2 regions of the Marinococcus halophilus genome follow, and region 2 is predicted to be linked to the other one. Evidence: predicted binding sites of a transcription regulator. Region 2 holds the regulator's gene; the other holds the start of a gene.
The links. The regulator CtsR, encoded in region 2, represses protease genes until heat stress. The targets are predictions, from matches to a motif close to ATGGTCAATAAAGGTCAAACA.
Positions count from the first base shown of each region.

Region 1: the regulator CtsR is predicted to act here: its motif matches at 2,929-2,949, upstream of B5066_RS03200 (ATP-dependent Clp protease ATP-binding subunit).

Region 1 is NZ_FVZD01000005.1:153,762-161,797, reverse strand. It holds gene B5066_RS03215 (helix-turn-helix domain-containing protein) at 1-528, opposite strand, end outside; gene B5066_RS03210 (aspartate aminotransferase family protein) at 689-2,044, opposite strand; gene B5066_RS16555 (hypothetical protein) at 2,232-2,414, shown strand; gene B5066_RS03205 (hypothetical protein) at 2,432-2,701, opposite strand; gene B5066_RS03200 (ATP-dependent Clp protease ATP-binding subunit) at 3,107-5,287, shown strand; gene B5066_RS03195 (NAD(P)/FAD-dependent oxidoreductase) at 5,724-6,773, shown strand; gene B5066_RS03190 (GNAT family N-acetyltransferase) at 6,837-7,343, shown strand; gene B5066_RS03185 (DUF3817 domain-containing protein) at 7,443-7,757, shown strand; gene B5066_RS03180 (DUF368 domain-containing protein) at 7,902-8,036, shown strand, end outside.
Region 2 is NZ_FVZD01000006.1:1,614-9,649, forward strand. It holds rRNA gene B5066_RS06055 (23S ribosomal RNA) at 1-1,358, shown strand, start outside; rRNA gene rrf (5S ribosomal RNA) at 1,424-1,540, shown strand; gene B5066_RS06065 (MgtC/SapB family protein) at 1,646-2,353, shown strand; gene B5066_RS06070 (CtsR family transcriptional regulator) at 2,495-2,959, shown strand; gene mcsA (protein-arginine kinase activator protein McsA) at 2,975-3,550, shown strand; gene mcsB (protein-arginine kinase McsB) at 3,550-4,614, shown strand; gene clpC (ATP-dependent protease ATP-binding subunit ClpC) at 4,645-7,101, shown strand; gene radA (DNA repair protein RadA) at 7,232-8,036, shown strand, end outside.

The DNA.
Region 1 (8,036 bases), on a different contig from region 2:
TTCATCTGCAGTATCGCAAAGCGTACCATAAAGCGGTACACCTTCCGGCATCGGACGGGGAAAAAGGCCGATTAATACAAATCCTTCAAAAGGGATTTCACTGTAAATACGGCCTTGAATACTCGTTTCCACTGTAGGGAGAGCCGGCTCTGCCCAGTGCCGTGTCGTTTTTAACGAGGAAAAAGAATTTTCTGCAGAGGCCATGGAAGCACGAAAGGCGCCCGGCGTCACCCCCACCCTTGCAGCAAAGCTCGTAGTAAACGTCCCTACGCTTTGCTGGCCGATCTCCATCCCGATATCACGCACAGGGAAAGTGGTTTCAATCAGCAGTTCTTTGGCCCTTTGAAGTCGTAGTCCGGAAAGATAGTACAACGGAGGCACTCCAACACTTTTCTTGAACAGGCGTGAAAAATGATACGGACTGTAAGCGGCCTGGGCGGCCAGTCCGGTCAGGTCCAACGGTTCGTGAAGATGAGCGTGCATATACGTAATGGCATCATAAACAGCCGCCGAATATGATTGTTCCATCAAAACTACCTCCCGACTTGCGGCCTAATCCTGAAGATATTCTGTTTCATTCAAGGGGTTCTTTTATTAATTATATCAGAAAGCGATTTCATAAAACCTCTGGCTATGTAAATTTTTCCTTAAAATTGCCCCTGCCTCATGGCAGGGGCACAACTGTATTCTATCCGGGCTGTACCGCTTCTTTTATACGCTTTTTCAAGGTGGTAATGAGCAGTTGAAGATCTTTATCTTCAATGTTCAAAGGCGGGGAAAGAGTTAAAACATTGTTATGGTGCCTGGCAATATCAGACGTTTTGCCAACAATGACCCCATCTTTTTTGCAGCTTGCAAGAATTTGCTTCACGAGCTTTTCTGGTACTGTCTTTTTTGTCGTTTTGTCCTCGACAAATTCAATACCGGCTAACAGCCCCTGGCCCCGGACCTGGCCAACGTAAGGAAGCTCTTCCAAATCTGCCAGCGCCTCCAGCAGCTCTCTGCCCTTTTTCTCCGATCGTTCCACTAATTTTTCCCGCTCCATGATTTCCAGGTTTTTCACAGCGGCTGCGCAGGCTGCAGGGTGACCCCCAAAAGTATTTACATGGCGGAAATGGTCATAGGCTTCACTGCCGGTAAACGCCTGGTACATATCCTTTCGCACTGCGGTAACAGATAAAGGCATATATCCGCTTGTGATTCCCTTCGCCATTGTCACAATATCCGGCTTTACGTCTGCGTGCATAAATCCAAAACGCTTCCCAGTCCGTCCAAATCCACAAATAACTTCATCGCTGATTAAAAGAACACCGTAGCGGTCACAAATGTCCCGGACCCGTTTCATATAGGAAGTGTGAGGAACCAACACTCCGCCGCCGGTAATAATGGGCTCCATTATTACTGCCGCTATGGATTCTTCAGCTTCCCATAAAATCGCCTGTTCAATTTCATCAGCGCACGCCAGGCTGTACTCCTCGTAGGATTGACCTTCCGGCTTCCGGTACGGATCTGGAGGAGTAACGTGTACAAAGCCCGGCGGCAGCGGTTCATACCGGTATTTCCGCTGCGTCTGTCCTCCAGCCGCCATCGTTGCAAGCGTGCTTCCATGATAGGTCCGGTAGCGGGAAATGGTTTTATACCGGCTGCCTTCCCCAATTTGTTGAAAATATTGACGCACCAGTTTCAGGGCAGTTTCATTTGCTTCCGATCCGCTATTGGAAAAAAAGTACATATAGCCGTCCCCGAGCCACTCATCAAGCTTTGCCGAAAGCTGTACGGCAGGAGTATGGCTTTGCGTTAAAGGATAGAATGGAAGCTTCAGCATTTGCTCGTAGGCAGCGTCGGCAATTTCTTTTCGTCCATATCCGGCATTTACACACCAGAGACCCGCCATGCCATCAAGGTATGACTTTCCATCTATATCAGTCACCCAAGAACCTTCTGCTTTCTCTGCCACCATGCCTCCCTCTGGATTGTAAGGCCTCATGGCATGCCAAACACTTTCTTCATCTTTTTTCTTTATTTCTTCCGGTTCCCAATTCATGACGATCACCCCTCCTGCTTTAAATGTCAGCGCATACAAAATGTGGTCTACCGTGATCTTCTCACGTCTCTACTGAAAAGAAAAGGTCCACTTCCGGGCCATTTATGAATAGAACCTGCTGCCCGTATTTTCAGCGGTTTTCAGAAGCATATTGATAAAATTTCCATATGATTCCCGTGGTTCTTACATGGCAATGGAGTCAATGATGTATAATGCCGCCCTCCCTCTCAGCAGTTTTATGCTTACGGCAAGTGCCGTCATTCCTCCAGCGGGAATGTCGACACTATTCGTTCTCTTAGGCGTTGTCGGCTTCATCAGCTACCAGCTCTGCCTTCCGTTAACAAAAAGCGGGAAGGCCCGTGCTTCTTAATTTCTGCCCTCTGGCAGCTACCTTTTTTTTCGCCGGCGCAGGTCTACTGTCAGTGAAGGAATATCCACGCGGAGCAGTGTCCACCGGAACAGCTTTACCTTTAGCTCTCCGGCCACTACCACTGCTTCCACCGGATTCCAGTTTTCAACTCTTCGCGCTGCCGCTACCACAGGCACGTGCGGCTCCGGAAATGTTTTTCTTGGCACTGGACGACTTCCTCCAAACAAGTGGCGGGGCTCTGACAACCTATATATTTTAGTCGCTGGACGCTGCCCGCTGTTTCTCATCTTTTTCCTCCTCTTCTGTATAACTTCGTTTCTTTTTTCCTTTCCCTTTTTTCCGCTAAACCTTTCACCGTCTGTGCTTTTCTTCCAGTTCATCACTCTTTATTGGTCAGAAACGTTTAGACTTTCGCAAAAACGTTAATACATTCTCTACCGTTTTCCACAGATATTATTCGAGCATATTTCTTGAAACTCTCTTCTCCATTTCCTATTATGTAGGTGTAAATCAATTGGTCAGAGAAAATCAAATTTATCTCTTGCATTATACAGGAAGCGGGTATATAATACTGTTACAAGGTCAAAGATAGTCAAAGTCAACGAAGTAATTCTGACCTTACGAAGATGAATACGAACGATGCACACGTCAATAATACTACTTTAAAAATAAGGAGGTTCGGTTCAGTTATGATGAGATGTGAACATTGTGAACAGCGTCCAGCACGCATTGAACTGAACATGAATGTTAATGGAAGCCATCAAAAGATGCACCTGTGCGAACGGTGCTATAGAGAAATCCGTCAAAGCATGAATCAGCCATCCGGTCAGGGCGGCTTCGGCGGCTCCCAGTCCCCATTTGACCAATTCTTTAATAATATGATGGGCGGCTCAGAGCAAAACGCAGGACAGGGGCAGGAACAGCAGGCTCAGTCCGGCGGCGGCCAGGGCGGCGGTCTTCTTGACGATTTAGGTAAAAATCTGTCCGACGTTGCACGTGCCGGCCTCATTGACCCAGTCATCGGCCGCGATAAAGAAGTTGAACGTGTCATTGAAACATTAAACCGCCGCAATAAAAACAATCCGGTTCTTATCGGCGAACCGGGTGTCGGTAAGACAGCGATTGCTGAAGGTCTTGCCCTCCGTATTTCGGAAGGTGATGTGCCAAACAAGCTGAAAAATAAAAGCATTTATCTGTTGGACGTAACCTCCCTCGTAGCAAATACTGGGGTACGCGGCCAGTTTGAAGAACGCATGAAGCAGCTGCTGAAGGAATTGCAGGAACGCCAGGATGTCATCGTCTTTATCGATGAAGTCCACCAAATCGTTGGCGCAGGTTCAGCAGAAGGCTCTTCTGACGCAGGCAACATTATGAAACCAGCGCTTGCCCGCGGGGAAATTCAATTAATTGGTGCAACTACACTTGCTGAATACCGCAAAATTGAAAAAGATGCAGCGCTTGAACGCCGCTTTCAGCCGGTCATGGTTAACGAACCAAACCTCGAAGACAGCGTAGCGATCCTAAAAGGCCTGCAGGCAAACTATGAAAAATTCCATCACGTTGCTTTTACCGATGAAGCACTAGAAGCCTGCGTCAATTTGTCCAATCGCTATGTACAGGACCGGTTCCTGCCGGACAAAGCGATCGACTTAATGGATGAAGCAGGCTCCAAGATAAACCTCGCCCACAGCGATGACGACAGCGAGTCCCTGCAAAGCCGCATCGAGCAGATTGCCGCAGAAAAAGAACGTGCCACCCAGCAGGAGGATTACGAACGTGCAGCTAAGCTTCGGGATGAAGAAGCCAAGCTGCAGGAGCAGGTAAAAGAAGCTGAACAAAACGGCAAGATTCAAAAAGAAACACCAACAGTGAATGTAGAAACGATCCAGATGATCGTGGAAAATAAAACCGGCATCCCTGTTCGCCGCCTCCAGCGCGATGAACAAAAGAAAATGCGCGATCTGCCTGAACGTCTAAATGCGAATGTCATCGGCCAGGAAGAAGCTGTAAGCAAAGTTGCCCGTTCCATTCGCAGAAATCGTGCCGGCCTGCGCCGCGGCAGCCGTCCAATTGGTTCCTTCCTATTTGTCGGACCAACCGGTGTCGGTAAAACTGAGCTTTCCAAAACGCTCGCTTCTGAAATGTTTGGCGACCCTGAAGCGATGATCCGCCTCGACATGAGTGAGTATATGGAAAAACACTCGGTATCCAAGCTTATCGGTTCGCCGCCAGGATATGTCGGACACGATGAAGCCGGACAGCTTACAGAAAAAGTACGCCGGAAACCGTACAGCATTATTCTTTTGGACGAGATTGAAAAAGCGCACCCTGATGTGCAGCATATGTTCCTGCAGATCATGGAAGACGGCCGCCTGACTGACAGTCAGGGACGCACGGTCAGCTTTAAGGATACAGTCATTATTATGACTTCAAACGCCGGCTCACAAATGAAACGTGTTACGGTAGGCTTTGGAGACAAGGACCAGGTAGAGCCAAAAATCATGGAATCTCTCAGCGATTATTTCCGCCCGGAATTCCTGAACCGTTTCGACAGCATTGTAAGCTTCAAAGAACTGGCTCGTGAAGATCTGGTCACTATCGTGGATCTGATGCTTAAAGACATCTTAGAAGCAGCCAGTGAGCAGGGATTGAACGTTACCGTCTCTGATGATGCTAAACGCATGCTGGCCGATCAAGGCTACGATCCTGCCTTCGGTGCCCGCCCTCTTCGCCGGGTAATCGAAGAAAAAGTAGAAGACGGCATTGCCGATCTCATGCTTGAAGAAGAGGATGTGCAAAACATTACGATCACCGTAAATGACACTGACATTCAGGTAGCCAGTGCCCAAACATCCGCTTCCACTGAAGAGTAATTCTTATACGAGGACAAGCCCTGCGGCATTCTGCTGCAGGGCTTTTTTGCTTAAGGAAATCTACTGTGAAATGCTTCCTTGTCTTATCCTTTTCCCGAAATCACGCATCAATCAAAGCAGCTTTTTCCGGTTTTAACGCCGCTTTTCCAGAAAGGTTGATTAGATGAGGGAAAATGTACTCTGTTTTTTGTGGGCAATATTTATACTATCCACGGTTCTTTTACAGCAGCCGGCATTCAGGCTGGAGAATGGAATTTTTTCATCGTTTTATTAAGCACGGTGGCGGGCACGTATTATAAGCTCTCTCCTCTGAAATCTTAAATGTTCCACGTGGAACATTTTTTGTGTAAATATATTTCTCATCTTCCTTTTACTTTTACATCAAAAGAGCGTACAATGTAATTGATAACGATTATCACTAAAGGAGCTGGACACCTTGTCTGACTTTCAAATACATGACGTTACTATCATCGGCGGCGGACCCGCCGGCCTGTATACTGCTTTTTATTGTGGAATGCGGGCGCTTGATACTCACATTATTGAAGCACAGCCGGATTTGGGCGGAAAAATTCACGCCTATCCCGAAAAAATTGTCTGGGATGTTGGCGGCCTGCCCCCTTCCTCTGGAAAACAGCTGATGGATCAGCTGGTAGCCCAGGCAGAAACTTTCCGCCCCGCGATCACGACAAATGAAAAAATTATTCACGTAGAAAAAGACGAGGCCGGGCTTTTTCGCCTGGAGGCGGAAACAGGCGGCATTTACTATTCCCGCTCTGTCATCGTCGCTGTCGGGCACGGCATTCTTCATGCCCAAAAGCTCGACATCGAAGGCGCAGAAAAATTCGAGCTTTCCAACCTTCACTATACTGTACAGCACCTTGAGCGATTTCGTAATCAGAGGGTTATCATTTCCGGCGGCGGAAACTCTGCCGTCGACTGGGCTAATGCTCTCTGCCCGATCGCAAGCGAAGTTACAGTCGTACACCGGCGCGATGAGTTCGGCGGCCATGAGCGGCATGTCCAGGAAATGAAGGACTCCGAAGTGAACGTGCAGACTCCTTTTGCCCTTTCCGGGCTTCGCGGCAACGACGCGGGCACCGCTATCGAAAAAGTGCTGTGCACAAATCTTGATACTGACGAACGTGTAGAAAAAGAAGTGGACGCCGTCATCGTGAACCACGGTTTCCAGATGGAATTTGAGCTTCTCGAAAACCTGCAGCTGCAAACAGAAGAAAATAAAATTCTCGTAAGCGAGCGGATGGGCACAAATATCGAAGGTTTGTTTGCTGCCGGGGACATTACCAGCCACCATGGAAAGGTTCACCTAATTGCCGGAGCGTTTGTAGAAGGCGCTTCCGCTGCGAACAGCGTCAAGCAGTACCTGGAACCCGGCGCCGGGGCGAAAGCAATGGTTTCTTCCCATAACGAACGATTCGCAGAAAAAAACCAGGAAATTCAAAAAAATCTTCTTTCCAAGCAACTTTAAAAGAGTTTACCGAAAGACTGGGAGACCCGCCAGCTGCTAATTTTAATCAAAGAGGTGAAAGCGTTGCGACTCCCCCGCTCCACAGAACGTCTTTCATTTCGTTCTATGCAGCATAAAGACCACCCACTGCTGAAAAATATTTTTCAGGATAAAGACGTTATGCGCTATTACGCCGACTTAAAGTCCGAAAAAGAAATCAATGAATGGATCCATTGGAACAAAAGTCACTATCTATCATACGGGGTCGGGATGTGGATAGTGGAAGACCGGCACACTCAAAGCTTTATCGGCCAGTGCGGACTTGTGCCCGAAAGAATAGAAGGAAACATTTCTATTGAACTTGGGTACCTGCTCACCCCTGAAAACTGGGGACTGGGCTATGCTTCTGAATCAGCAGCTATGGTCCGGGATTTTGCATTCTATTCACTTGCCATCCCAAAGCTTGTTTCAGTCATCGATCCTGCCAATACGCCTTCTATTAAAGTAGCAGAAAACATCGGGATGACCTACCAGCGCCCTGTCAGGCGGTGGAACCGTTCCTTAAGCTTATATGCGGCTGAACGCTCCTAACGCAACTGTCACAATTCGTCCATTGTTCCGGCTTCCCTCTTGTGCTATGTTAACGATGTATTCTTATCGTGATTTTGCTATTAGAAAGGAAGGCCGTGCATGAATTCTCTCCAATCGCTTAGGTGGGCCGGTATTATTGAAGGAATCTCGTTTCTGCTCCTGCTCTTTATTGCCATGCCGTTAAAGTATGGAGCTGGCTTTGACATGGCTGTTACCGTTGTTGGAGCTGCCCATGGTGGATTGTTTATCTTATATGTAGCTATTGCTCTTTTTGTCTGGATCCAAAAACGCTGGCCGTTTCTGCGTATGCTCATTGCTGTTATTGTATCTGTCATTCCGTTTGGCCCGTTCGTGTTTGAACGAAGCCTCCGCCGCGAAGAAAATGACGAGCTCGAGCCTGACGCCGTTTTTTAAACCGAACCCTTTGTTCGGTTTTTTTCATGGACTGCTGAGGGTTATAGTAATTTCTTTTAAAACGTGATATAAAGAATTGAAGCTGTGAAAAATTTGCAGTTTTTACATAAACCAATTTCTGATGAACGAGGAGTCTCGATGTACATGATTGAATGGAAAAATATTTTACGCGGCATGGCCATGGGCGCCAGTGACGTTATCCCGGGCGTGAGCGGTGGCACTCTGGCATTGATACTTGGCATTTACTACCGGCTTTTGTCTGCGATCAGCCTGCTTTTT
Region 2 (8,036 bases):
GGCCCTACGGGGCCCGAAGGGCCGGCACCTACCCTGCCAAGAAAAGCCTCTAGCGAGGAACGTGGTGCCCGTACCGTAAACCGACACAGGTAGGTGGGATGAGTATTCTAAGACGCGCGGGAAAACTCTCGTTAAGGAACTCGGCAAAAGGACCCCGTAACTTCGGGAGAAGGGGTGCTCCCCGGGGTGCATAGCCCCAGGGAGCCGCAGTGAAAGGGCCCAAGCGACTGTTTATCAAAAACACAGGTCTCTGCGAAGCCGTAAGGCGAAGTATAGGGGCTGACACCTGCCCGGTGCTGGAAGGTTAAGAGGAGGCGTTATCCCCCTCCGGGGGGAGAAGCGCCGAATTGAAGCCCCAGTAAACGGCGGCCGTAACTATAACGGTCCTAAGGTAGCGAAATTCCTTGTCGGGTAAGTTCCGACCCGCACGAAAGGTGCAACGACTTGGGCACTGTCTCAACGAGAGACCCGGTGAAATTATAATACCTGTGAAGATGCAGGTTCCCCGCGACAGGACGGAAAGACCCCATGGAGCTTTACTGTAGCTTGACATTGGATGTGGGTACCACTTGTACAGGATAGGTAGGAGCCATCGAATCCGGACCGCCAGGTTCGGAGGAGGCGCTGGTGGGATACTACCCTGGTGGTATCGACATTCTAACCGCAGGCCGTGATCCGGCCTCGGGACCGTGTCAGGTGGGCAGTTTGACTGGGGCGGTCGCCTCCCAAACAGTAACGGAGGCGCCCAATGGTTCCCTCAGAATGGTCGGACATCATTCGCAGAGTGCAAAGGCACAAGGGAGCTTGACTGCGAGACCCACAAGTCGAGCAGGGACGAAAGTCGGGCTTAGTGATCCGGCGGCACCGCATGGAAGGGCCGTCGCTCAACGGATAAAAGCTACCCTGGGGATAACAGGCTAATCTCTCCCAAGAGTTCACATCGACGGGGAGGTTTGGCACCTCGATGTCGGCTCATCGCATCCTGGGGCTGAAGTAGGTCCCAAGGGTTGGGCTGTTCGCCCATTAAAGCGGTACGCGAGCTGGGTTCAGAACGTCGTGAGACAGTTCGGTCCCTATCCGTCGCGGGCGCAGGAAAGGTGAAAGGAGCTGTCCTTAGTACGAGAGGACCGGGATGGACACACCGCTGGTGTACCAGTTGTTCCGCCAGGAGCACTGCTGGGTAGCTACGTGTGGACGGGATAAGTGCTGAAAGCATCTAAGCATGAAGCCCCCCTTAAGATGACCTTTCCCCTCTACGGAGATAAGACCCCTTGGAGATGACGAGGTAGATAGGTCCGGCGTGGACGCATGGCGACATGTGCAGCGGACGGATACTAATCGGTCGAAGTCTTATCCACGCTCAGCACGATACGCGGCGGTGGCCGCGGTCTCGGTATTTGGTTGTCAGGGCCCGACGGGCCGGTCCGGTGGCAACAGCGAAGAGGTCCCACCCGTTCCCATGCCGAACACGGAAGTTAAGCTCTTCAGCGTTGATGATAGCCGGGGGCTCTCCCCCCGTGAAAGTAGATCGCTGCCGGGCGAGCTAAACCGTTTCCCTTTTCGGAGGGGAGCGGTTTTTTTATATGAGAAAGCTTTAAACAAAGCAAAAAAGATAGGATATAATGAAGGAAAGGATGTGACTTAGATGGAGCAGTGGTTGGAATATGAATCAGTCATTATACTAATTCGTTTAATTCTTGCTGCTTTTTTGGCGGGAGTGATAGGAATTGAGCGGGAATCGAAAGGCCATCCAGCTGGTTTTCGAACCCATCTGCTGGTTGGGACCGGTTCCTGTTTGGTGATGCTGCTTGCTTTATTTGGCTTTCAGGACTATTTAAACCAAAACGGGGATCTGGTTGCTTATGATCCTTCGCGTTTGGCTTCTTATGTAATAAGTGGGATTGGCTTCCTCGGTGCTGGTACCATTATAGTTCAGGGAGCTTCTATACGGGGGCTGACTACTGCTGCTTCCATCTGGACAGTCGCTGCTATCGGCCTAACCATAGGGGCAGGAATGTTTTTTGCTGGTATTGCTGCGACGGTCATTGTATTGACAAGTCTTATCTTTCTAAATCACGTAGACAAATGGTTTAAAAACGTTTCTGATACGGACGTATTGTTTATAGCTATGGACAAAAAAGCAAACGAGCTCGGCGAGGCGATTCAGCGTCTCGAAAGCATGGAGGTTCAAGTTCAAAAAATAAAAGGGAAAGAATTCGACGAAGACGAAGCTCTTCTTCATTATTATATTAAACTTCATCTACCAGAGGGTATAGCTGAAACAGAACTGTATCAATCTTTATATAAAGTAGAGAGCATAAAAGAAATAGAATTGAATCCGTCCTATGATTAGCATATCTCAGGGCGGATTTTTCTTTTTGCCCTTCTCTAGCTTGAAAACAATTGAATAATATTATATATTATAGTCAAAGATAGTCAAAATCAATTTTTTGATAATAGCAAGACGAACCGGGGCGGAGAGGAGGTCGCGGGAATGAAAAGCATGTCTGATGTTATTGAAAATTATTTAAAACAAATTTTAACACAGAGTGAACAGGATCTAATTGAAATTAAAAGAAGTGAACTTGCAAAGCGCTTTGAGTGTGTCCCCTCTCAGATTAATTATGTCATAAGCACTCGTTTTACTATTGAAAAAGGCTATGTAGTAGAGAGTAAACGTGGCGGTGGCGGGTATATACGAATTACAAGGGCTAAAATTTCAGATCACGCAGAGCTGCTTCGCCAAGTTTCAGATCTTGTGGGCCACGGTATTGATCAAAGAACGGCAGAGAGTGTTATTATGCGTTTATTTGAGGAAAAAGTGGTGAATAAGCGTGAAGCAAATTTAATGCTTGCGGCAGTTGATAGGTCTATACTGGCTTTGAAGTATCCAGAAGAAAGGGATATTGTTCGTGCGCGGATCATGCAAGCTATGATAGAAAGTCTGCGCTATGAATAAGGGGAGGGAAGAGATATGATCTGTCAGAATTGCGGTCAGCGTCCGGCCTCTTTGCATTACACGAAAATCGTTAATGGAGCTAAAACAGAGCTTCATTTATGCGAAGAGTGTGCAAAAGAACAAGGGGAATCTTCTGAAACGGAGCATTCTTTCATGTCAGCTGCCGGTGGCTATACAATCCAGGACTTGTTATCGGACTTATTAAACATGGATCAGCCTAGTACTACTGGAAACGCCGGGAAGAAACAGCCGAAAAAAGCAAACACAACCCGGCCGCTGACATGTGACAACTGCGGACTGACGTATAAACAGTTCACTCAATCCGGTCGATTGGGTTGTGCTCATTGTTATCACGCGTTTGAATCGAAACTGACACCTGTTTTTCGTCGGGTACACAGCGGCAATACCCATCATACCGGCAAGGTTCCAAAACACAGGCATGAGAAGCTGTATGCCCAAAGGGAGCTGGAGGAGAAAAGACGACAGATTAACATTTTTGTCCAAAATGAAGAGTTTGAAAAAGCTGCGGAATTAAGAGACGAAATCCGTGCCCTTGAAAAGCAGTTTCAAGGAAGGGAGGAAGACAGCTGATGGCATCCGAACAATTTTTTTCAGAAGCGATCAGTCCGTGGATGCAGGAAGGTCCAGGGCCGGAAGGCGATATTGCTCTCAGCACCCGGGTCCGGCTTGCCCGTAACATAGAGCAATATCCCTTCCCTGTTTTTGCTTCAGAAGAAGCAAGTGCAACACTTCTGCGCTATGCTTCTTCCACTCTATTGAATCAATCAAAAGAAGTAGGCTTCCTTGAAGCGTTGAATATGAATGAGCTTCGCCCGAATGAACGGCAGGTACTGGTGGAAAAGCATCTTGTCAGCCCCTATTTAATAAAAAACATGGCACATAGTGCTGTTCTTTTGAATAACGATGAATCAATCAGTATCATGGTTAATGAGGAAGATCATTTACGTCTTCAATGTCTGAGTAACGGCATGCAGCTTGAAGAATGTTACAATGAAGCTGACCGTCTCGATGATTGGGCGGAAGCCAACCTTACCTATGCGTTTGACGAAAGGCTCGGTTACTTAACAAGCTGCCCGACAAATGTAGGAACAGGTATGAGAGCTTCAGTAATGGTACACCTGCCTGCTTTAGTCTGGACCAACCAGCTTAGCCGTATTCTTCCGGCTATTCACCAGATTGGTCTTGTCGTAAGAGGCATTTACGGAGAAGGCAGTGAAGCACTTGGCAACCTTTTTCAAATTTCCAACCAGATGACATTAGGAAAATCTGAAAAAGATATCATTGAAGATCTGCGCGGTGTAGTAATGCAGGTGATTCAAAGAGAACGCCACGCACGCGAGTCTCTGCTCAGCTCTTCAAGAATAAAGCTCGAAGACCGGGTGTTCAGGTCTTACGGCATCCTTGCCTACAGCCGTACGATGACAACCAAAGAAGCTGCCAACCGTTTATCAGACGTTAGGCTTGGTATCGACCTGGATTTAATTAAAGGGATTTCGGGTAATATTTTAAATGAACTTATGTTACTGACTCAGCCTGGTTTTCTTGAGCAGTATGCAGGAGAATCACTGACTCAAGAAGAAGCAGATATAAGACGGGCAAGTGTGATCCGTGAAAGAATAAAACTTGAACTATAGATTTACCAATGCGTAGGAGGTGCATGCAACATGATGTTTGGCCGTTTTACAGAACGAGCGCAAAAAGTATTGGCGCTAGCTCAGGAAGAAGCTATCCGCCTTGGCCATAATAATATAGGAACAGAACACATTCTTCTTGGTTTAGTGCGTGAAGGTGAGGGCATTGCGGCGAAAGCCCTTCAAGCATTGAATTTGGATACAGACCAGATTCAGCAGGAAGTAGAAACCCTTATTGGTACTGGGCAACAGGGATCGAAAACGATTCATTACACTCCACGGGCGAAAAAAGTTATTGAGCTTTCCATGGATGAAGCGAGAAAACTTGGGCATTCCTATGTAGGAACAGAGCACATTCTGCTTGGCTTAATCCGTGAAGGAGAAGGGGTTGCAGCCCGGGTGCTGAATAATCTTGGCGTCAGCCTGAATAAAGCCCGGCAGCAGGTGCTTCAGCTTCTCGGAAGCAATGAAGGTGCTTCGAGTTCTGGAAGCCAGCAGGCTCCTGGAGCAGGGGGAAGCGCCAATACGCCTACCCTGGACAGCTTAGCAAGAGACCTGACGGCAGTAGCTAAAGAAGAAGGCCTCGATCCGGTCATAGGAAGAAGCCAGGAAATTGAACGTGTTATTCAGGTATTAAGCCGCCGGACAAAAAACAACCCGGTTCTTATCGGGGAGCCTGGTGTAGGTAAAACAGCTATCGCTGAAGGCCTGGCATTGTCGATCGTCTCTAATGAAGTTCCAGAAACGCTTCGGAATAAACGGGTCATGACTCTCGATATGGGCACAGTCGTTGCCGGCACGAAATATCGCGGGGAATTTGAAGACCGCTTGAAAAAAGTAATGGAAGAAATCCGCCAGTCTGGAAATGTGCTGCTGTTCATTGACGAACTGCATACCTTAATTGGCGCCGGCGGTGCAGAGGGTGCGATTGACGCATCGAACATTCTGAAGCCGTCCCTTGCGCGTGGAGAGCTGCAGTGCATTGGTGCAACTACACTGGATGAATACCGCAAATATATTGAAAAAGATGCTGCTCTTGAGCGTCGTTTTCAGCCAATTCAAGTAGATGAACCGACCCTCGAGGAATCTATTCAAATTCTCGCGGGGCTGAGAGACCGTTATGAAGCCCACCACCGGGTAACTATCGGGGACGAAGCCATCGAACAGGCAGTTAAATTATCTGACCGGTACATTTCAGACCGTTTCCTGCCGGATAAAGCAATCGATCTAATCGATGAAGCGGGTTCACGGGTGCGTCTGCGTTCCTATACAGCACCACCCAACCTAAAAGAACTTGAACAAAACCTCGAGGAAACACGCAAGGAAAAAGATGCGGCTGTTCAAAGCCAGGAATTTGAAAAAGCGGCTTCCCTTCGTGATTCCGAGCAGCGGCTGCGCGCAGAAGTCGAAGAAATGAAAAATGAATGGAAAGAAAAGCAGGGACAGGAGAACTCTGCGATTACGACAGAGGATATTGCTCAGGTTGTTTCGAGCTGGACAGGCGTACCGGTATCCAAGCTTGCGGAAGAAGAGACGGACCGCCTGCTTCATATGGAAGACATTCTGCATAACCGGGTTGTCGGTCAGGATGAAGCAGTCAATGCTATTTCCAAAGCCGTGCGCCGTGCCCGTGCAGGCTTGAAAGACCCGAAACGGCCGATTGGCTCCTTTATCTTTCTCGGACCTACGGGTGTAGGTAAAACAGAGCTGGCACGTGCTGTAGCGGAAACACTATTTGGAGACGAAGAATCAATTATCCGCATTGATATGTCCGAATATATGGAACGCCACGCAACGAGCCGCCTGGTCGGTTCCCCTCCAGGCTATGTCGGCTATGAAGAAGGCGGCCAGCTGACAGAAAAAGTGCGTCGTAATCCGTACTCCGTTATTTTGCTCGACGAGATTGAAAAGGCGCACCCGGAAGTATTTAACATCCTGCTTCAAGTACTTGAAGATGGGTTTCTCACCGACTCCAAAGGACGCCGGGTCGATTTTAGAAATACAGCATTGATCCTGACATCGAACGTCGGGGCAAGCACTCTCCGCCAAAATAAAAGCGTCGGCTTTGCCGCTCAGTCAACCGAGCAGAAATTCGACGATATGCGTGACAAAATCATGGGCGAGCTGAAAAACACATTCCGTCCTGAATTTATTAACCGCCTGGACGAAATCATTGTCTTCCACAGTTTGGAAAAAGAGCATATCAAAAAGATTGTGCGCTTAATGACCGAACAGCTTAAAAAACGTGTGGAAGAACACGGCATCAGCGTTGAAATTACCGAAGCAGCGCTCGATAAAATTGCTGATGAAGGTTTTGATCCTGAATACGGGGCCCGGCCGCTCAGACGTGCTCTGCAGCGTCACGTGGAAGATCGTTTATCCGATGAGCTCCTCAAAGGCACGCTTCAAGAAGGCAGTACCGCTGTCATTGATGTGAAAGACGATGAGTTCATTGTTGAAACGAAATCAGGCACGGCAAAAGCGCAATAAGGTTATAATCGAAACAGCTGCCTTGTGGCATATTGATGTCAGGGGGCAGCTGTTTTTCTTTTTATGAATACAAATTAGAGTGAAATCGAAACGAAAACGGGTGCTTCCCGTAGTAAAAGAGGAGGATCGTATGGCAAAAACGAAAACAAAATTTGTCTGCCAGGAATGTGGGTATGAAACGCAAAAGTGGATGGGGCGCTGTCCGGCCTGCAACAACTGGAATACGATGGTAGAGGAAAAAGAAGCTCCGGCATCAAAATCAAGCCGCCGCCCGGCGGCAAATGTGTTCAGTGAAGCCGACAAGCCGACACCAATTACCCGGGTAACCGGGGAAAAAGAAAACCGCATTTCAACGTCTGTAGAAGAATTAAACAGAGTATTAGGGGGAGGCATCGTGCCGGGATCGCTAGTACTGGTTGGGGGCGACCCTGGGATCGGAAAGTCGACGCTGCTTCTTCAGGTATCTGCCCTGCTTGCTTCCCAGAAGTATCGTGTGCTTTATGTTTCCGGAGAGGAATCGGTAAAGCAGACAAAAATGAGAGCGGAACGGCTCGGAGTGGAAGCAGATACGCTGTTTGTCTTTACAGAAACAAACATGGAACGGATCGAAGCGGCGATGGAAGAAGTGAAGCCTGACCTTGTAATTATTGATTCGATTCAGACAGTGCACTCGGATGAAATCCAGTCGGCCCCTGGGAGCGTAGCCCAAGTACGTGAATCGACGTCGACATTTATGCATATCGCAAAAAATCAGGGCATTGCTGTATTCGTTGTCGGCCATATGACCAAGCAGGGGTCCATTGCCGGACCGAAAATGCTCGAGCATATGGTAGATTCCGTGCTTTACTTTGAAGGCGAACAGCATAATACGTATCGGATCTTGCGGGCTGTAAAAAACAGGTTCGGCTCGACGAATGAGATCGGTATATTCGAAA